2 regions of the Lysinibacillus sp. EB106-09-02-XG168 genome follow, and region 1 is predicted to be linked to the other one. Evidence: a T-box and tRNA genes for the amino acid it is inferred to sense, from the RefSeq annotation. Region 1 holds a T-box; the other holds one or more tRNA genes.
The links. A T-box is a leader RNA that pairs with one kind of tRNA and senses whether it is charged. The one in region 1 lies ahead of argS (arginine--tRNA ligase), so its partner is inferred to be a tRNA-Arg.
Positions count from the first base shown of each region.

Region 2: it encodes a tRNA-Arg, which carries the amino acid that the T-box ahead of argS (arginine--tRNA ligase) is inferred to sense. The anticodon was not compared.

Region 1 is NZ_JBYTDN010000003.1:2,303,416-2,312,177, reverse strand. Features, by position in the region: gene AC3WSO_RS12215 (MFS transporter) at 1-115, opposite strand, end outside; gene AC3WSO_RS12210 (MFS transporter) at 126-614, opposite strand; gene argS (arginine--tRNA ligase) at 762-2,435, opposite strand; T-box leader at 2,554-2,773, opposite strand; gene AC3WSO_RS12200 (excalibur calcium-binding domain-containing protein) at 3,341-4,195, opposite strand; gene AC3WSO_RS12195 (FtsW/RodA/SpoVE family cell cycle protein) at 4,709-5,062, shown strand; gene AC3WSO_RS12190 (SH3 domain-containing protein) at 5,362-6,048, opposite strand; gene AC3WSO_RS12185 (hypothetical protein) at 6,549-6,869, opposite strand; gene AC3WSO_RS12180 (serine hydrolase domain-containing protein) at 7,337-7,831, shown strand; gene AC3WSO_RS12175 (serine hydrolase) at 7,971-8,225, shown strand; gene AC3WSO_RS12170 (ABC-F family ATP-binding cassette domain-containing protein) at 8,499-8,762, shown strand, end outside.
Region 2 is NZ_JBYTDN010000003.1:4,026,387-4,035,148, reverse strand. Features, by position in the region: gene trxB (thioredoxin-disulfide reductase) at 69-1,013, shown strand; gene AC3WSO_RS20460 (8-oxo-dGTP diphosphatase) at 1,430-1,897, shown strand; gene rapZ (RNase adapter RapZ) at 1,907-2,800, shown strand; gene AC3WSO_RS20450 (gluconeogenesis factor YvcK family protein) at 2,805-3,779, shown strand; gene whiA (DNA-binding protein WhiA) at 3,854-4,801, shown strand; gene AC3WSO_RS20440 (HPr family phosphocarrier protein) at 4,897-5,154, shown strand; gene AC3WSO_RS20435 (hypothetical protein) at 5,350-5,547, shown strand; gene clpP (ATP-dependent Clp endopeptidase proteolytic subunit ClpP) at 5,569-6,159, opposite strand; tRNA gene AC3WSO_RS20425 (tRNA-Arg) at 6,628-6,702, shown strand; gene AC3WSO_RS20420 (spore coat protein) at 7,133-7,747, opposite strand; gene AC3WSO_RS20415 (LemA family protein) at 7,961-8,542, shown strand; gene AC3WSO_RS20410 (TPM domain-containing protein) at 8,542-8,762, shown strand, end outside.

The sequences.
Region 1 (8,762 bases):
TTCGTGCTACTTTTTCTGTAAATACAGCTGTCTCTGGTAGCTCTTGATTTTGTATTGTCAGGATCCATATACAAAGAGCAAAAATAGCAAGTATTGCCCAAGAGCCAAGGGCCATCGTCCAGCTCTCATGAATGATTATATAATGGTAATGTTAGTGCTGCACTCAATGTTGCCCCTGTTCCTATTCCAAATGAATAAATACCTACCACCGTAGTAAAACGGCTCGGGAATTTTTTCTTGATATAGGCATTTAATATAGGCCCTATCAGTGCAATGGCAAATCCTGCTGCAAAGCTTGTGACTACAAGTAGTACATAACTTTCTTTTAAAAAGCGAAGGCCATTTGCTGTTGTTAGGATGATTATTAAGAGCGAAATAGCTGTTTTTGTTCCGAGTTTTCTTTGTAATGGGACTGCGAATGGTGCAAAGAGTCCCATACAAAACACCGGAATAGATGTTAAAAAGCTCATTTTCGTATTTGATATATGGAGTGATTCTAAAAGTACATTAAATAGTGGTCCTATTCCTGTGACTGCTGGGCGCATATTGAGCGCAACCAAGAAGATACAAACAACCACAAGTACCATGGAAACACGCCTTTGCTTTTTCTCCATACTTTCTAAGAACCTTCTCTCTATTTATGCGGTTAAAAATTTAACGAAATTTTATAAGACCATTGAATTCTCACTATACCCTTTTACCATTTTTTCTAGTAATGGTCAATTGTAGCTAGCACGATGTTGTAGACACACTTATCGTTCTTACATATTTTTAGGTGCGGCAATTCCTAATAGTGCTAACGACTCTTTTAACACAATGGATACACATAGACAAAATGCTAATCTTGATTTTATTTGGCTGTCATTGATCAATACTTTATTTTGGGCATAATATTTATTAAATTGACGCGCTAATTGTAAGGCGTATTTAGCAATTTGTGATGGATCTACTTGTTCAAAGGCGTTAGCAATTACTTTCGGAAACTGTTCGAGTAATAAAATAACAGGCCATGCTTGCTCACCTAATGTTTCGAGCGATACTTCATAACTTTGTGCATCTGCTTTTGCCAAAATAGATGCGATACGTGCATACGTATATTGAATATATGGCCCTGTTTCACCTTCAAAATTCATCATGTGCTCAATAGAAAACTCAATATCATGAAGACGATCATTTTTTAAATCATTAAAAATGACCGCTCCTACACCAACCTGTTGCGCGATACTCTCTTTATGCAATAGATTTGGATTTTTTTCCTCGATATTTCGCTTCGCTGTAGCAATTGCTTCTGTTAGTACATCTGTTAATAGAATAATCTTTCCTTTACGCGTCGACATTTTTTTACCCTCTTTTAAAATCATCCCAAAAGGTACATGCTGCAAGTCATTTGCCCAATCATACCCCATCTTCTCAATGACCTTAAATAATTGGCTAAAATGAAGTGATTGTTCATGCCCTACAACATAAAATGATTTTATAGGGTCATATTGTTGTTTACGATAAAAAGCAGCTGCTAAATCACGGGTAGCGTAGAGCGTAGCACCATCAGTTTTGGTTATTAAGCATGGAGGCATATTGTCTATTTCAACAACATGAGCACCCTCGGATTTCACAAGCAATTCTTTTTCTTCCAGCTCCTTGACAACAGCAGCCATTTTGTCATTATAGAATGCTTCCCCAGCGAATGAATCAAAGTCAATTCCAAGCAATTCGTAAATGTTTTTGAATTCTTCGAGTGATGCATCTCTGAACCACTGCCAAAGAGCTAACGTCTTTTCATCCCCATCTTCTAATGCTTTAAATGCGGTGCGTGCCTGTTCATTCAGTGAATCATCCTGCTCCGCTTCTACATGGAATTTCACATAAATTTTTAGCAGTTCCTCTATTGGGGCAGCCTCAATCGTCTTTTGATCTCCCCATTGTTGATAGGCGACGATTAATTTACCAAATTGTGTTCCCCAGTCACCCAAATGATTAATGCGAATTGCTTTGTAGCCGTTTTTCTCGGCGATATTGGCCAAAGCATTACCGATCACCGTTGATCGTAAATGGCCCATAGAAAACGGCTTCGCTATATTTGGTGAAGAAAAATCTAGCACTATATTCCCTTTTGACTCTTGTTGAGTCCCATATAAATTTTTCTCTTTTACAATTTTGCTAAGAACTTGTTGAGTAATCGTTGGCTGATGATAAAAAATATTGACATAACCACCTACTACTTGAACTTCTTGTATACAATCGCAGCTTATATTATTTTTTATGTCGAACGCTATAGAGTGAGGGGATCTTCTTAATTTTTTGGCTAACGTAAAGCACGGAAATGCCAAATCCCCTAAGTCCAATTTTTTTGGTTTCTCCAGTAAATGTTGAATTTCAATAACGGACAGCTCATTATTTAATGCTTTAGCTATACTTTTTGCAATTTGTGTATTCATATTCATTCCCCTCTCTATACATAAATCCATTTTCTTGTAGACAAACAAAATGCCCTGATTTTGAGTTGTGCCGCGCACGATTCATACTAAATGAAGATAAAAAAACCCTCGTCTCTAAAATAGAGACGAGAGCATAGTTATCCCGTGGTACCACTCTAGTTGCCATATAATATGACCACTTTCCATTGTTAACGGGGTGACTCCCCGATATTCTCTACTATTAATTCGAGAACCTTCTCCAAAGTGCGTTTCATTTATGGCTCCTGCATTAGGCTCACACCATCCCTAATTCGCTTTCCGGTTGCTCCATAAACTACTCTCTTTTTCATCGAATTTAACTGTAATTTCAAAATATTCTACATGAGCTGCAATTTAAAGTCAATAGTCTAATTACAATCATAGTGCAACACTTGAACTTGTTAATGACTATTTAGTTTCTTCTTCTCTTAACTAACTTCCAGTAGTTTATTATTATATGCAGTTGTTAACTGTTTCGTTCGATTAGTGTTAAAGTCATTTTCAAATAATCGATGGTTTTTAGATAATAAAAGTAAAACCAGACCGAATAAATTTCATGTTGTACAAATAAGTAATAACGAGGAAACTGAAGTCATGGTTACAGACAATCGATTTACCGCACCTACACAACCTGGAGTTTATTATTATTCTTATAGCGTTTGGTGAATGGATGAAAAGGAAGCGAATTTATCTCATGGTGACGCTTTCTTTTGCCTTCGTTTTAGTAGTTGATTAACTATTCCATTGAATGGCAAGGTATTTTCACTTAAACTTTACTTTTAATGAATAAAAAATCTTACTCATCAGAAAAACGCGAGAAATCAACATTTCTAAAATTGATTTCTCGCGCTTTTTAAGGTTTTGGCCAGTTATGTCCCAGCCTTTTTCTATCTTTCACAAGCCCATCCATCGCCATCACGATCATGCTTTTTTTCATACGCTGGGTGATCGCTACCTACTCCATTTGGATAATCTTTACGAAGCTCTGTACAATTTTTATATTTTGACTTACTTCCGCTTGAAGGTTTTGATGAGTTACTTGACCCATTACTAGTTTTAGCTAACGGATTTTGAGAAGTTAAATGTGAATCTATTACATAACCTCCGTACAGTGGAGTTGTTACAAATGACCATCCAGCAATTGTAGAATGCACTAAAACTTCTTCGTTTTTCGAAAGCTCGCCGATATTATCTCCAGAAGGACTAGCGATATTTCTAACAACAAGACCCTGTGTTAATACATATTTAGTTGTTGGTTTAGATACACTCATAAAACTTGTAGTCGCATAACCAATGACATTACCGTATTGTACCAATGACCAACCGTTTCCAACAGAACCGAAGTCTTTCACAACCATTTTATGTTGTAAAGTCGCAACTGTTTTTCCTTTTAATGATGGTGTTTGTTTCACTACCAAACCACTTTTAGAACTAGCTATCTGAATTCCGTACAAAGCATCATCTAATGCAACATCTTTTATATAGCCTTCTATTATTTTCCCATCACTATTTAGATAGGATATACGTGAAAATGAAACATTATGTCCCTCGCTGATTTGTGTTACAAGTGTTCCTTCTTTTACAGTTCCTAATATTTTAGAAGACGCATCGGGTTTTTCATATACTTCTATTGATGAACTTGTAATAACTTTTACTTCTTTAAATGTGCTCGCATCGGCTACCTCTAAATTAAATGCTAAAAGTAACATAATGAATAATGCTGCGATTGTTTTTAGTCTCATTTTATCCTCCAATTATATATAATCTTGAAATCTTCTTTTTGAGTCTGCTTGAAAATAATGTAAAAATACTTATAATTACAACTATATGTATTTCGAAATGAAGTAACTCAGCTATTTTTCACAAGCCAATCCATTTACAATTACAGTCAGACTTTTGTTAAAATTCCCCTCCTTCACATTTATTATACATAAAAAATCCTATAATTGGTTAATCAAGTCACATTTTACAAGAACAAGGACAAATCATTAATTTACGATAAGTGTTGATAAAGGTAACGACATCCATCTTATCCCCAAGCTCTTTCATTTTCTCTGGAATAACACGTTGAACTCCCTCTTTTAGCATCGCAATTATGTTGTTGTGACCAAAGTTTGCTCTAAAGATAAAATCATCAATAGTTATATAACGCTTTCTTCATGTAATATTCTATATGCAGGATTTCTATCTGTATTATGGGAAACAAGAAAGTTATTAAAGTCTCCCTTAATTTCCCGATACCCACACCAACTTGAATATCATCTCCAACTACTTTAACACTTAAAATAAAAGTTAAAATATTACTCACGATTTTACAAACGTATGGGATTATTACAGGGGTTATCGTTGTATGCATTCTTGGCTTCATCTTTTTCCGTATAGCACACATACTAGGTTTCATTCATAACGAATACGGACGTTTATTGATTATAGGTTGCCTTACCTATGTCACAACGCAAATTGTATATCACCTACTTATGCTTTTCGGACTTGTACCCTTTATGTCAATGACAATCCCATTTATTAGCTATGGTGTTTTCCCAATGCTGCTCGGAAGCGTTGCTATCGGCTTGACGCTTAGTATTTATCGTAGAAAACCCTATGTTTAGTGATGAAACATTAAATGTTTTTTAAACAATTTAAAGTGACCTTTTAACAGTCTATCTCATAAAAGGTTACTTTATTTTATAGAAAATATTTTCCCCTTAACTATATGTATCTGAATTAAATGAGAATTTATCAAAAAAAGCTACCCAATTACAGGTAGCTAAAATTTTTTATATTTCACAAGCTCATCCATTTCCATATTGATCATACCTTTATTCATAAGCCTGGTGATTCCGACCTACTTCATTCGGATATTATTTACAGAACTTTGTACAGTTTTTATGTGAAGAAGGATTCGTTTTTAATTTCTTTGAGAAGTTAATTGTGAAGCTTCGACATAACCCTCATAAAACAAAGATGTTATGTAAGACCAACCAGCAATAGTAGAGTGTACTGAAACTTTATCGTCTTTAAAAAGTTCTCCAACTCTAGCTCCAGAAGTACTAGCGATATTTCTTACAACAAGCCCGGTTTTTGATGCATATTTAGTTATTGGCTTAGAGTCACTCATAAAATTTGAAACAGCATAACCAATGACATTCCCATATTGTACATAAGACCATCCATTTCCAACAGAACCAAAGTCTCTCACAACCATATTATGTTGAAGTGTCGCAACTGTCTTTCCATCCAATGAAGGTGTTTGTTTAACTACTAAACCACCATTAGAACTAGCTACCTTAATATCATGTTTAGAATTACCAAGGTAGTAACTATGAATATAGCCATCAATAATTTCCCCCTCATTATCAAGGCAGATTATACGAGAATAGAAAGTATTATGCCAATCACTAATAAATGTTACAAATGTTCCTAATTTTACAGTTCCTAGTACTTTAGATTTCGAATCAGGGCTTTCATATACTTCGACTGGAGATGATGTATTTTGAACAATTTTAACTTCTTTAAATGTGCTAGCTTCAGCTACATCCAATTTGAATGCTAAAAGTAACATTATGAATAATCCTGCGATTGTTTTCAGTTTCATATATTATCCTCCTAATATATATGTCTAGTTAAAATTTTTGGCTATCATTCTTTTTGCGTCTGTTTGATAATATTGTAAGAATACTCATAGGAACAACTATACGTATTTCGAAATAAAGTGACTTATCTATTACTCACAAGCTACCCTGTTTGCCACTACAGTCAGACCGTTTTATTCCCCCTCCTTCTATTATTATACATAAGGTATTCCTTAATTTGTGTAATATAACAATATTTACCGAAAAAAATAGAGATAACCATTATTTAAAAGAATATGATAAACGTTGGTTTTACAATATGTATCAAACATCTTCAAAATATACTGTTTAATTCACACAAAATAACACTAACAATAATTGAAAATCAGATATTTCAATTGTTGAAAAAAATATCTAGAAAACTAATTGGGGATGAAATTCTCAAAATCTTTCCCTTTAAAATGTCAGGACTATATTTCTTCCATAAAAAATCCCTCCTCAAAACACAGTGGAAGGCAAAGACTTATTTTTTATTTTCTAAATAATTACAGAAAGGACAAAGATGATCTCTATTAATATAAATAGCACTGTACATATCTGACCATTGAATATCGTCAGTACAACTTTCGCATTTATCAACATAATTATAAGTTTTCAAACCATTTTCTATTAAGATATGCCATTGTTCATCTGATAATCTTTCAGGTCCGCTTTTTATGGCAAGTATCGATATTCCCAACGCTTCACCATCTTCAAATCTATTTGTTTTAATTAGTTTATCCACATAAGAAATGAATTCAGATTGCTCACTTAAAATTTTTTGTTTTAGCTTTTCCCAATGCATATAACTCCTCTTTTCCTGTACTTTCATTCGACAAAAAGAAAATATTTCCTTTTAGAAATGGCAATAAAAAATATTATAGCATTATTCACATAATTGTGTGTTTACTAAATTAGCCCTCTTGCGTATTCCCAAAAATATATCGCGGATTCACGTTGTATATAAATGCATATTTTATATTTTTTTGGTTTTTATGTATAATTTTATAATATGATTCAAGTGTTTAATAAGCGGTAAATAAATAGATTGTGAGTTATAAATATGAAAAAAACGTTAAAAATTTTCTCTATTACTATTCTTATTATTGTAGTCGTAGCTATAGTAGGTTTGCTATTATTTGGACGTAACAACCATAGTAATTTATCTGGAAGCGTTTCTGAAAAAATCGATCAATATTTGATAAATGAAAATTTCAGGGTACCGTCCTGATCGCAAAGGAAGATGAAGTTTTATTTACAAAAGGTTACGGATTGGCTGCCACTGATTTACCTAATAGCCCAAGCACGCTCTATCAGATTGCTTCATTATCTAAACCATTCACTGCAGTAGCAGTCATGCAACTAGTAGAAAAGGATCTTCTAAACTTAGATCATCCAATTTCGCAATACTTTCCTGACTTTCCGAATGGAGAAACTATTACAATAAGTCATCTACTAAGTCATAGCTCAGGAATTCCGGACTATCTAAAGGGAAACTTTGATTACAGCAAAGAATGGAATCCAATTGATATTGTAAATACCGTTAGTGATTCTGGATTAGAATTCACCCCAGGCACAAGCTTTCATTATAGTAATACTAGCTATGTGATGTTAGGACTTATAATTGAAAAAGTCAGCGGACAGCCATATGCAAATTATATAGAAGAGCATATTTTTGAGCCGAGCAAGATGATTAATTCTTGTTTACAGTTCCGGATGATTTACCGAAAGCGGAAGGACATATTGAGGGTAAAGTCGGACCATTAATGCATAATTCTGCAGCGTATGCAGCTGGGGATATCATTTCTACAGCTGAAGATTTATACCTGTTTGACCGAGCCTTGCGTAATAATGTATTGATAAGCAAAGGATCTTCAGAGCTGATGGATCTTCAGAGCTGATGATTATGACTCATGCTAAAAAGTTTCCGAATCAATATGGATATGGTTGGTATACTCAAGATGTCATGGGGAAAAATGCTGTTGGGCATCCTGGAGGATATCCAAGTGGTTTCCGTCATTATGTTACACGGCTAAATGACAAGGAAATAACAGTGATTGTTCTTAGTAATGAGATGACGACGAATTCAAAAAGAATCAACCGTCACCTTACATCCATCGTTCTTCAGCAGCCAATTTGGATATGGGAAGAGAAACTTTAATTATAGAAGACTTTTCTCAAGTTTGATTTAAAATAATTTAGTGAAATAAAGCCCTTTCACTAGAGAGGGCTTTCATAAAACCTGTTCTTTACAATTGAGACGATTAAATACATAAAAAAGTATATGTATTCACTTTTTTTTAACATTATCCCCTCTCTTATCCCGCTCAAATATTTGACAACACATAACCAAACGTTGATTTAATAATGTTTATAGACTATGGTACATATTTCATGATATACTAGTGCCATTGTGAAAAAAGGAGGAACTTGCATGATTCAAGTAAGTAATGTAGGTCTTCGCTATGGCGATCGTAAACTATTTGAAGACGTAAATATAAAATTCACACCAGGGAACTGCTACGGTTTAATCGGAGCAAACGGTGCTGGTAAATCAACATTTTTAAAAATTCTTTCTGGTGAAATTGAAGCGCAAGAAGGACATGTATCAATGGGTAAGGACGAACGTTTATCAGTTCTTAAACAAAACCATTTTGAATACGATGAATTCAATGTATTAGATACTGTTGTTATGGGG
Region 2 (8,762 bases), 1.7 Mb from region 1:
ACATTCAGTAGGTGTTTGTGCATCTACTGAATGAAGGTAAAAAAGTATTTGTTTAGGGGGAAGTATTTATGTCAGAAGAAAAAATTTATGATGTTGTAATTATTGGTGCAGGTCCGGCTGGTATGACTGCGGCTGTTTATACATCACGTGCCAACCTTTCAACTTTAATGATTGAACGTGGGATCCCTGGCGGACAAATGGCAAATACAGAAGAAGTAGAAAACTATCCTGGATTTGATACAATTTTAGGGCCTGAGCTATCAACAAAAATGTTCGACCATGCTAAGAAATTTGGGGCAGAATATGCGTATGGCGATGTAACTGAAATTATTGATGGTGAGGAATATAAAACAATAAAATCAGGTGCTAAAGAATATAAAACACGAGCAATTATTATTTCTACAGGTGCGGAATATAAAAAAATGGGTGTGCCTGGCGAAAAAGAACTTGGTGGTCGTGGTGTCAGCTATTGTGCAGTATGTGATGGTGCATTCTTCAAGCAAAAAAATCTTGTTGTCGTAGGTGGCGGGGATTCAGCTGTTGAAGAAGGCGTTTATTTAACTCGCTTTGCTGATAAAGTAACTATTGTGCACCGTCGTGATAAATTACGTGCACAAAAAATTCTTCAAGATCGTGCCTTTGCTAACGAAAAAATTGATTTCATTTGGAATGCAACAGTCAAAGAAATTAATGAGGCTAACGGTAAAGTTGGAAGTGTAACATTACAATCAACTGTAGATGGTGCAGAGTCTGATTTTGCTGCTGATGGCGTATTCGTATACATTGGTATGCTTCCATTAACAAAACCATTTGAGTCTCTAGGTATTTTAAATGATGCTGGTTATATTTTGACAAATAATAATATGGAAACGACAGTACCAGGTATCTTCGCAGCTGGTGATGTACGTGAAAAATCACTTCGTCAAATCGTTACAGCAACAGGTGACGGAAGTATTGCAGCACAAGCGGTACAGCATTATGTGGAAGAATTATTAGAAAAAATTAATGCTTAAAATGGAGCACTCCTAAAGTTTTTTCGAATGGATCATCACCCACGTTATGGGTATGATCCTCTTGATTAGTTTTTAAGGAAAAATATACAAATTTAATACGGTCTTAATATAGTTGTAACTTGAATGACATATAAAAGGTGTAAGATAAAAAGTGTAATTAGCAATCCCCCTTTTATTTTGTTGAGTAGGTTGTTTCCGCCAAATAAGGTGGAGCAACCTATTTTTGTTGTAAGCGGAAATTTTGAATTTTTTTGTGGCAAAGTTTCATATGCTTGAATAGAGGTTAAAAAATAGGTTTCCACACATGTATCGGTGAAGTAAAATTGCAATGCGCCTAAAGTTTAGAATTGAGGACAAACCTTGTTTAGTCTTGCTATAATAAAAGGAAGAACGTAAAAGTGATTAGAGGTGTGCCTATGCAAAGAATTGCAAATTTAATAGCCATAAAAGACGATCAAGTATTATTACTTCAGAAGCCGAGACGTGGCTGGTATGTAGCTCCTGGCGGTAAAATGGAGAGTGGTGAGTCGATTTATGAGGCTGCTGTCCGTGAATTTAAAGAAGAAACAAATGTCACACCTATAAATGCTCATTTAAAGGGTGTTTATACGATGATTATTAAAGAAAACAATGTGGTAGTGGACGAATGGATGCTTTATACGTTTGTTGCAAAGGATATAGAAGGCATACCGTTTAAAGAAACTAGAGAAGGCAAACTCGCATGGCACCCAGTAGAGGACTTGAAACATTTGCCAATGGCTGAAGGTGATCGAACAAACTTACAATTTGCTATCTCACAATCAGGCATTCAGTACGGTACATTTGAATATACGACTGATTTTGAATTACTTCATGAGAAAATACAAATATCAATAGAACAATAAAGGAGCTGCATGACAGTGGTGGTTGAAGACCTAAAAGGTAAACATGAATTAGTTATTATTACAGGAATGTCTGGAGCTGGGAAAACAGTAGCTATTCAAAGCTTTGAAGATTTAGGGTATTACTGTATTGATAATTTACCACCAGCGTTACTCACAACATTTTTAACCCTACTAAGGGATTCGGGTAAAAATATTACACGTATAGCAGCTGTCATGGATATGCGTGGCGGCGACTTTTTTGATTCTCTTATTGGCGCCCTCGACCATATGCTTAAAGAAGGCGATATAGTTGCACGAATTTTATTTTTAGATGCAGATGATGCAACGCTAGTTAGACGTTATAAGGAAACAAGACGTGCACATCCTTTGGCTGCAAATGGATTGCTATTAAATGGCATTAAACGAGAACGTAATCTTTTATCGGAAGTAAAGGGACGCGCTAAATTTGTTTATAATACATCTAATATGAAGCCAAAAGAGCTACGTGAAAAAATCGCAAAAGAATTTGCAAATGATGCCAATAATATATTCTCAGTAAATATTATGTCTTTTGGATTTAAACATGGTATGCCGATCGATGCCGACTTAGTGTTTGATGTCCGTTTTTTAAAAAATCCATATTATGTAGAGGAGTTACGTCATAAAACAGGATTACAAACCGAGGTATCTTCTTATGTGCTAGCACTTGAGGATACGCAAACACTCATTCAAAAACTGACGGATTTGTTTGAATTTATGATTCCACTTTATAGACAAGAGGGCAAATCACAACTTGTCATTGCTTTTGGATGTACTGGAGGACAGCATCGCTCAGTAACATTAGCGGAATATTTCGGGGCATATTTAGCTGGGAAGGAAAATACCGTTATTGCGCATCGTGACATCAATCGTAGAAAGGATTGAGTAAATGGGAAAGAAGCGAACAAAGCTTGTTGTAATAGGTGGTGGCACAGGGCTTTCTACCCTGCTACGAGGCCTCAAGCATCACCCATTTGATATTACTGCAATTGTTACAGTAGCAGATGATGGTGGTTCTTCAGGACGCTTACGAGATGACTATGATATTCCACCACCCGGTGATGTCCGTAATGTTATCGCAGCGTTATCGGATGTTGAGCCGCTTGTAGAGCAAATGTTTCAATATCGATTTTTAGCATCGGAAGATTTACGTGGTCATTCATTAGGTAATTTAATGCTGACAGCTTTAACAGATATTACTGGTGACTTTAACCATGCTATTAGTGAAATGGGGAAGGTTTTAAAGGTGCATGGCCGCGTCATACCAGCAGCTAATAAAAAGATAAATTTACATGCCGAACTTGAGGACGGTTCTATCATTGAAGGTGAATCTAAAATTCCCTTGGCTAAAAAACGAATTAATCGAGTTTTTTTAGTGCCTGATAACGTGCAACCGCTACCAGAGGCTATTCGAGCAATCAATCGTGCCGATTATATTTTAATTGGTCCGGGAAGTTTATATACGAGTATCATTCCAAACCTTCTTGTAAAAGAAATTGGAGAAGCTGTTATAAAGGCAAAAGGAAGAAAAATTTACGTTTGTAATTTAATGACTCAAAAAGGTGAAACCATTTCCTATACAGCCGGTGATCATGTTAAAGCTATATATGACCATGTTGGAGATGCCTTCATTGATTCAATTTTAGTAAATGATGTAAAGCTTCCTCATCCTGTAAAAGAGCTTTATAAGGAAGAGTGTGCTGAGCCAGTAATGTTCGACGTTGCCAAGCTCGAAAGTATGCGATTAGAGGTAATTCAACGAGATATTGCCACGATTCGTCCTGATGGAATGGTTCGTCATAATGCGGCAAATGTTGCGGAATGGCTTGTAGATTACGTAAAAATCTATGAGGCAAAAAGTTAGTGAATTATAAAGCGCTTATTGTATATGATAAGATGGCATATACATAGAACAAAAGGTTGAAAGGAGGGCGTGATATGTCTTTTGCTTCTGAAACGAAAAAGGAATTAACTCAAATAGAAGCGGACAATCATTGTATGAAAGCAGAAGTATCTGCCCTAATTCGTATGAATGGTTCATTATCTTTCGCTAATAAGCAGTTAAGCTTAGACGTACAAACTGAAAATGCTGCAATCGCAAGAAGACTTTATACGATTATGAAAAAGCTGTATCCATATAATGTAGAGTTACTTGTTAGAAAAAAAATGCGTTTGAAAAAAAATAACGTATACATTTGCCGTGTTAGAGAAGGTGCGCGTGAGCTACTAATTGATTTAGAAATCATCTCAGACGACTTTCAATTTAATCATACTATTTCTCGCGAGCTCATTAAAAAGGGTGGCCAAAAAAGAGCATATTTACGAGGAGCATTTTTAGCTGGAGGCTCTGTCAACAACCCAGAAACATCAGCCTACCATTTAGAAATTTATTCATTATATAAAGAACATGGCGAGGCTTTAATGGATTTGATGAATGAATTTGAGCTAAATGCAAAAACAATTGAACGAAAAAAAGGCTTTGTAACTTATTTAAAAGAAGCTGAAAAAATTTCTGATTTCCTTAATATCGTTGGAGCTCATCAAGCAATGATGAAGTTCGAAGACGTCCGCATATTACGAGATATGAGAAATAGTGTTAATCGCATTGTTAATTGTGAAACAGCGAACTTAAATAAAACAATAGGTGCCGCATTACGTCAAGTAGAGAATATCCGATTTATTGAAAATTCAATAGGTCTCGATCAATTACCAGAAAAACTTCGTGAAATAGCGCGATTACGAGTAGAATATCAAGATGTAACACTGAAAGAACTTGGTGAAATGGTATCAAGTGGAACGGTTAGTAAATCAGGTGTCAATCATCGTTTACGGAAAATTGATGAGATTGCCGATGCATTAAGAAGTGGCGAAAAAATTGGTGGCTAAATTTTCATACTTTTCAGGTACGTGTTGTTCTTTTGCTAGTAAGTAAGGTAAGATAAAAATAATAAGATGAACGGTAGTAAAGGGGAGTTTTAAGAATGACCGAGAGAAGAGTCCATGTAAAATTAAAATTAGGACTACAAGCTAGACAAGCTGCGCTATTTGTACAAGAAGCAAATCGCTTTAGCGCAGATATCTTTCTTGAGAAAGACGAGAAAAAAGTAAATGCTAAATCCATTATGGGTGTTATGAGCTTAGCTATTGCAAAAGGAACGGAAGTTGTCCTTAGCGGTGATGGTAACGATGCTGAGCAAGCGGTTACAGCATTAGCAGCCCTAATCGAAAAAGAAGATTAATAAAACACATAATGCATATTGTAGAAACTGTCCAAAAGGTAAAACTTACATATTGGGCAGTTTTTTTGCGCTTTCGCATTGAATAAGCAGGTCCTATTTTTTGTTGGATATTTGTACAACTTAAAATGAAGGACTATGTTATCCTGTACAAGATTAAGGGGATGGGTAGTAGAGTTGGAGCGATGGGAGGAAAGGGTGAAGTGGCAGAAAGAAAAGATAAAGCGACGGATAGAAATACTGAAGTCGTGGATAGAAACGCCAAAGTCGTGGATAGAAACGCCAAAGTGGCGGATAGAAGAGTCAAAATCGTGGATAGAAACACCAAAATCGTGGATAGAAGAGCCGAGTCAAGGGGGACCCGTCAAAGTAAATAAAAAAGACATTCAGGAATAAACCTGAGATGCCTTTCGTTTTTTATTTACGGTCGTTGCGATCCATAATTTGGTCGATTAAGCCGTACTCTTTTGCGCGCTCAGCAGTCATGAAGTTATCGCGGTCTGTATCTCTAGCAATGACTTCAAGTGGTTGACCTGTGCGTTCTGATAAAATACCGTTTAATTTTTCACGTAAGAATAAAATACGTTTTGCAGCGATTTCGATTTCAGTTGCCTGACCTTGTGCACCGCCTAGTGGTTGGTGAATCATTACTTCAGCATTCGGTAATGCGAAACGTTTACCTGGTTCACCAGCTGCAAGTAAGAAAGCACCCATAGATGCTGCCATACCGATACAAATTGTTTGAACTTGTGGCTTGATAATTTGCATTGTGTCATAAATTGCCATACCAGCAGTGATTGATCCACCTGGTGAGTTAATATAAAGAAAGATATCTTTATCTGGATCTTCTGCTTGTAGGAATAGAAGTTGAGCAACAATTGAGTTAGCAACGTTGTCGTCAATTGCACTTCCTAATAGGATAATACGGTCTTTTAGTAGTCGTGAATAGATGTCGTACGCACGTTCACCACGACTTGTTTGTTCAATAACTGTAGGAATTAAATTCATGTTAAATCCTCCTTGGAAAACTAAATTCGAATACTTTTGCTGAAAACTTCCATCGTATTCAGCTGTATCCTTATCATACACATTATAGTCAGGGAAGGTCAAATATTAACCCTGTTAAAGTGAAATAAATTAAAATAATTTCGCCTTGCGTTAATTGTAGCAAACGCTACGCTTTTACGTAGATAAATAATGCGTCTGAAGTCCATGCATTAAATTCCTTTCTAATGCGTGACATACACTGGTGGCTACATTTTATTTACTAGGTATTTTGACACTTACTGAATAAAGATAAAAAAAAGTTTAAATGTTTTACATTCTATAGTTGAATTATGAGCAATACGTTTGTATAATGAATAAGGTCATAAGTTAAAGTACAGTACACTATTTTGTCAGGTATGCTTCAAATGAGGATTATCTACATCATGCTTTTTGTAAAGCCTAGTGGGTACTTTTTTTTTGTGCTCAATTGCCCTCGTGGTGTAATGGATAACACGTAAGATTCCGGTTCTTGCACTGGGGGTTCGATTCCCTCCGAGGGCGCCATTTTACTGATTATTTGATATATTTTTATAACTCGAATTCTCCTAATAAGTAGTTTAGCAGCCTGCTTAGTGGAGAAAGAGAGGGAAATTAATGGGAATATTACCTAGTAGGCATTATTCCCGTATCTGTTCCTTTCAAACCTTCAAAAAAGCAACAACTCCAAATTATTTTTTAGTGAACATACTGTACGTGAAGACTAGTTATACTAGTCGAAAAAAAGAATCCTTTCTGAGGGGATTCTTTTTTTTGCAAAAAAAGTAACATATGCAATGGGTTTTGACTGTGGAGCTAGAGATCGTGTTTGGCTATTGGTTGAAGAGAGAAGCTTTTTGTAATGGGCAAAACGAGCAAGAAAAATTTATAGTTGATTAAATAAGAGCAGCCCCTTGTGATGATACATCACATATGGGGCTGCTCTTGTTTTTTATTATTAATGTAGGGGATTTGTTGTAGTGTCGAACGAATTAAGCATCGTATGCATATCTTGTTGAGAATATTGTGGTACTTGGTAGTAGCCATGCATATTTTGGTAAATAGATAATTCGTATGCCATTTCAATGCAGTTGGGAATACTATCAGCAACAACGCGTCGAACTACAGGGTTTGTAGTTTCAGTTGCGGCAGCAGTCATACATTTTGCTGCCCCTTTTTGAGCACCTAATAGGAAGCCAGAAATTGCTTCGTCGTTGAGCTCGCTTGCATTTTGCATAGGCTTTTTAGGTTGGCCAGGATTTAATCCATATTTAAAATTATTTCCTGTCTCCATTTGATAGCGTCCTGTAGGTACAGAAGGATCATGCCCTGTTTTAAATGATTCCACAATTGTATTATACATACCTAATGTGAAATTATATTGGCGATCCAAAATGCTAAGTAACTCCGGATCCTTAACATGTTGACGTAAAAAGATGGATTGATTCATTCCAGCAATAATTTCGCCAATTGTTTCATGCATGTCCATTACTTCATGTCCACCATGATTTAGGCTTTGTTGCTGGTTGAATGATGTTTGGTTTGATGATTCATTTTGAAACGATTGTGTCAAAAAAAGCGCCTCCTATATATCATAGTTTTGTTACATAATAAGTATGGCACGTTAGACAAATTTCATACGGTATTAATGCGTTTGCATATATGTAGAATAGAGATGCTTTTTTGTTGCACATTAGTGGTAAGGAAAAGAAAGGCTCATCACCAAAACAATATAGTGTTTCTGATTTTGAGTGATAGCTAAAAGAAAGCGAAGGTGGTTTTAAAGTTGAAAAAAATATTTGGACCTATCGGAATTATCGTTATTATTTTAGTTGTATTGTCTTTACTATTTATACCGAAATACAATAGCCTTGTAACGGCTGAGGAAGGCGTCGATTCGAAATGGGCTCAGGTTGAAAATCAGCTCCAACGTCGCTACGATTTGATCCCGAACTTAGTAGAATCTGTAAAAGGATATGCCAACCATGAAAAAGAAGTTATCGCTAGTATTACAGACGCACGTGCACAAATGGGAAGTGCACAAAGTCCGAATGAGCAAGCGGTTGCCAATGATGCATTGAATGGAGCACTTAGTCGATTGCTAGTAGTTATAGAAAATTATCCGAATTTAAAGGCAGATGCAAACTTCCGTCAATTAATGGATGAATTAGCGGGGACAGAAAACCGATTAGCTGTTGCCCGAGAAGACTATAACAATGAAGTGCAGGTTTTTAATAAAACAGTCAAACGTTTCCCAGGCAATTTAATCGCGGGTATGTTTGGTTTTGAACAGAAGGAATACTTTAAAGCGGCTACCGGTGCTGAAAAGGCACCATCTATAGATTTTAGCGGTTCAGGTAAACAATAATGAAACGGTTGATGACCCAACTTGCCATTGTTGGCTTCATACTTATTTTATCTATTAGCACGGTAGATGCCGCAATGCCAACACCAATGAAAAATACGTATATTCATGATTTTGCTAATGTTTTATCTGCCTCTCTGGAGGAAGAACTCAATCGTTACTCAGAGCAGCTAGATAAAGGTACAGGTGCTGAAATTATGGTCGTAACAGTAGATAATATTAA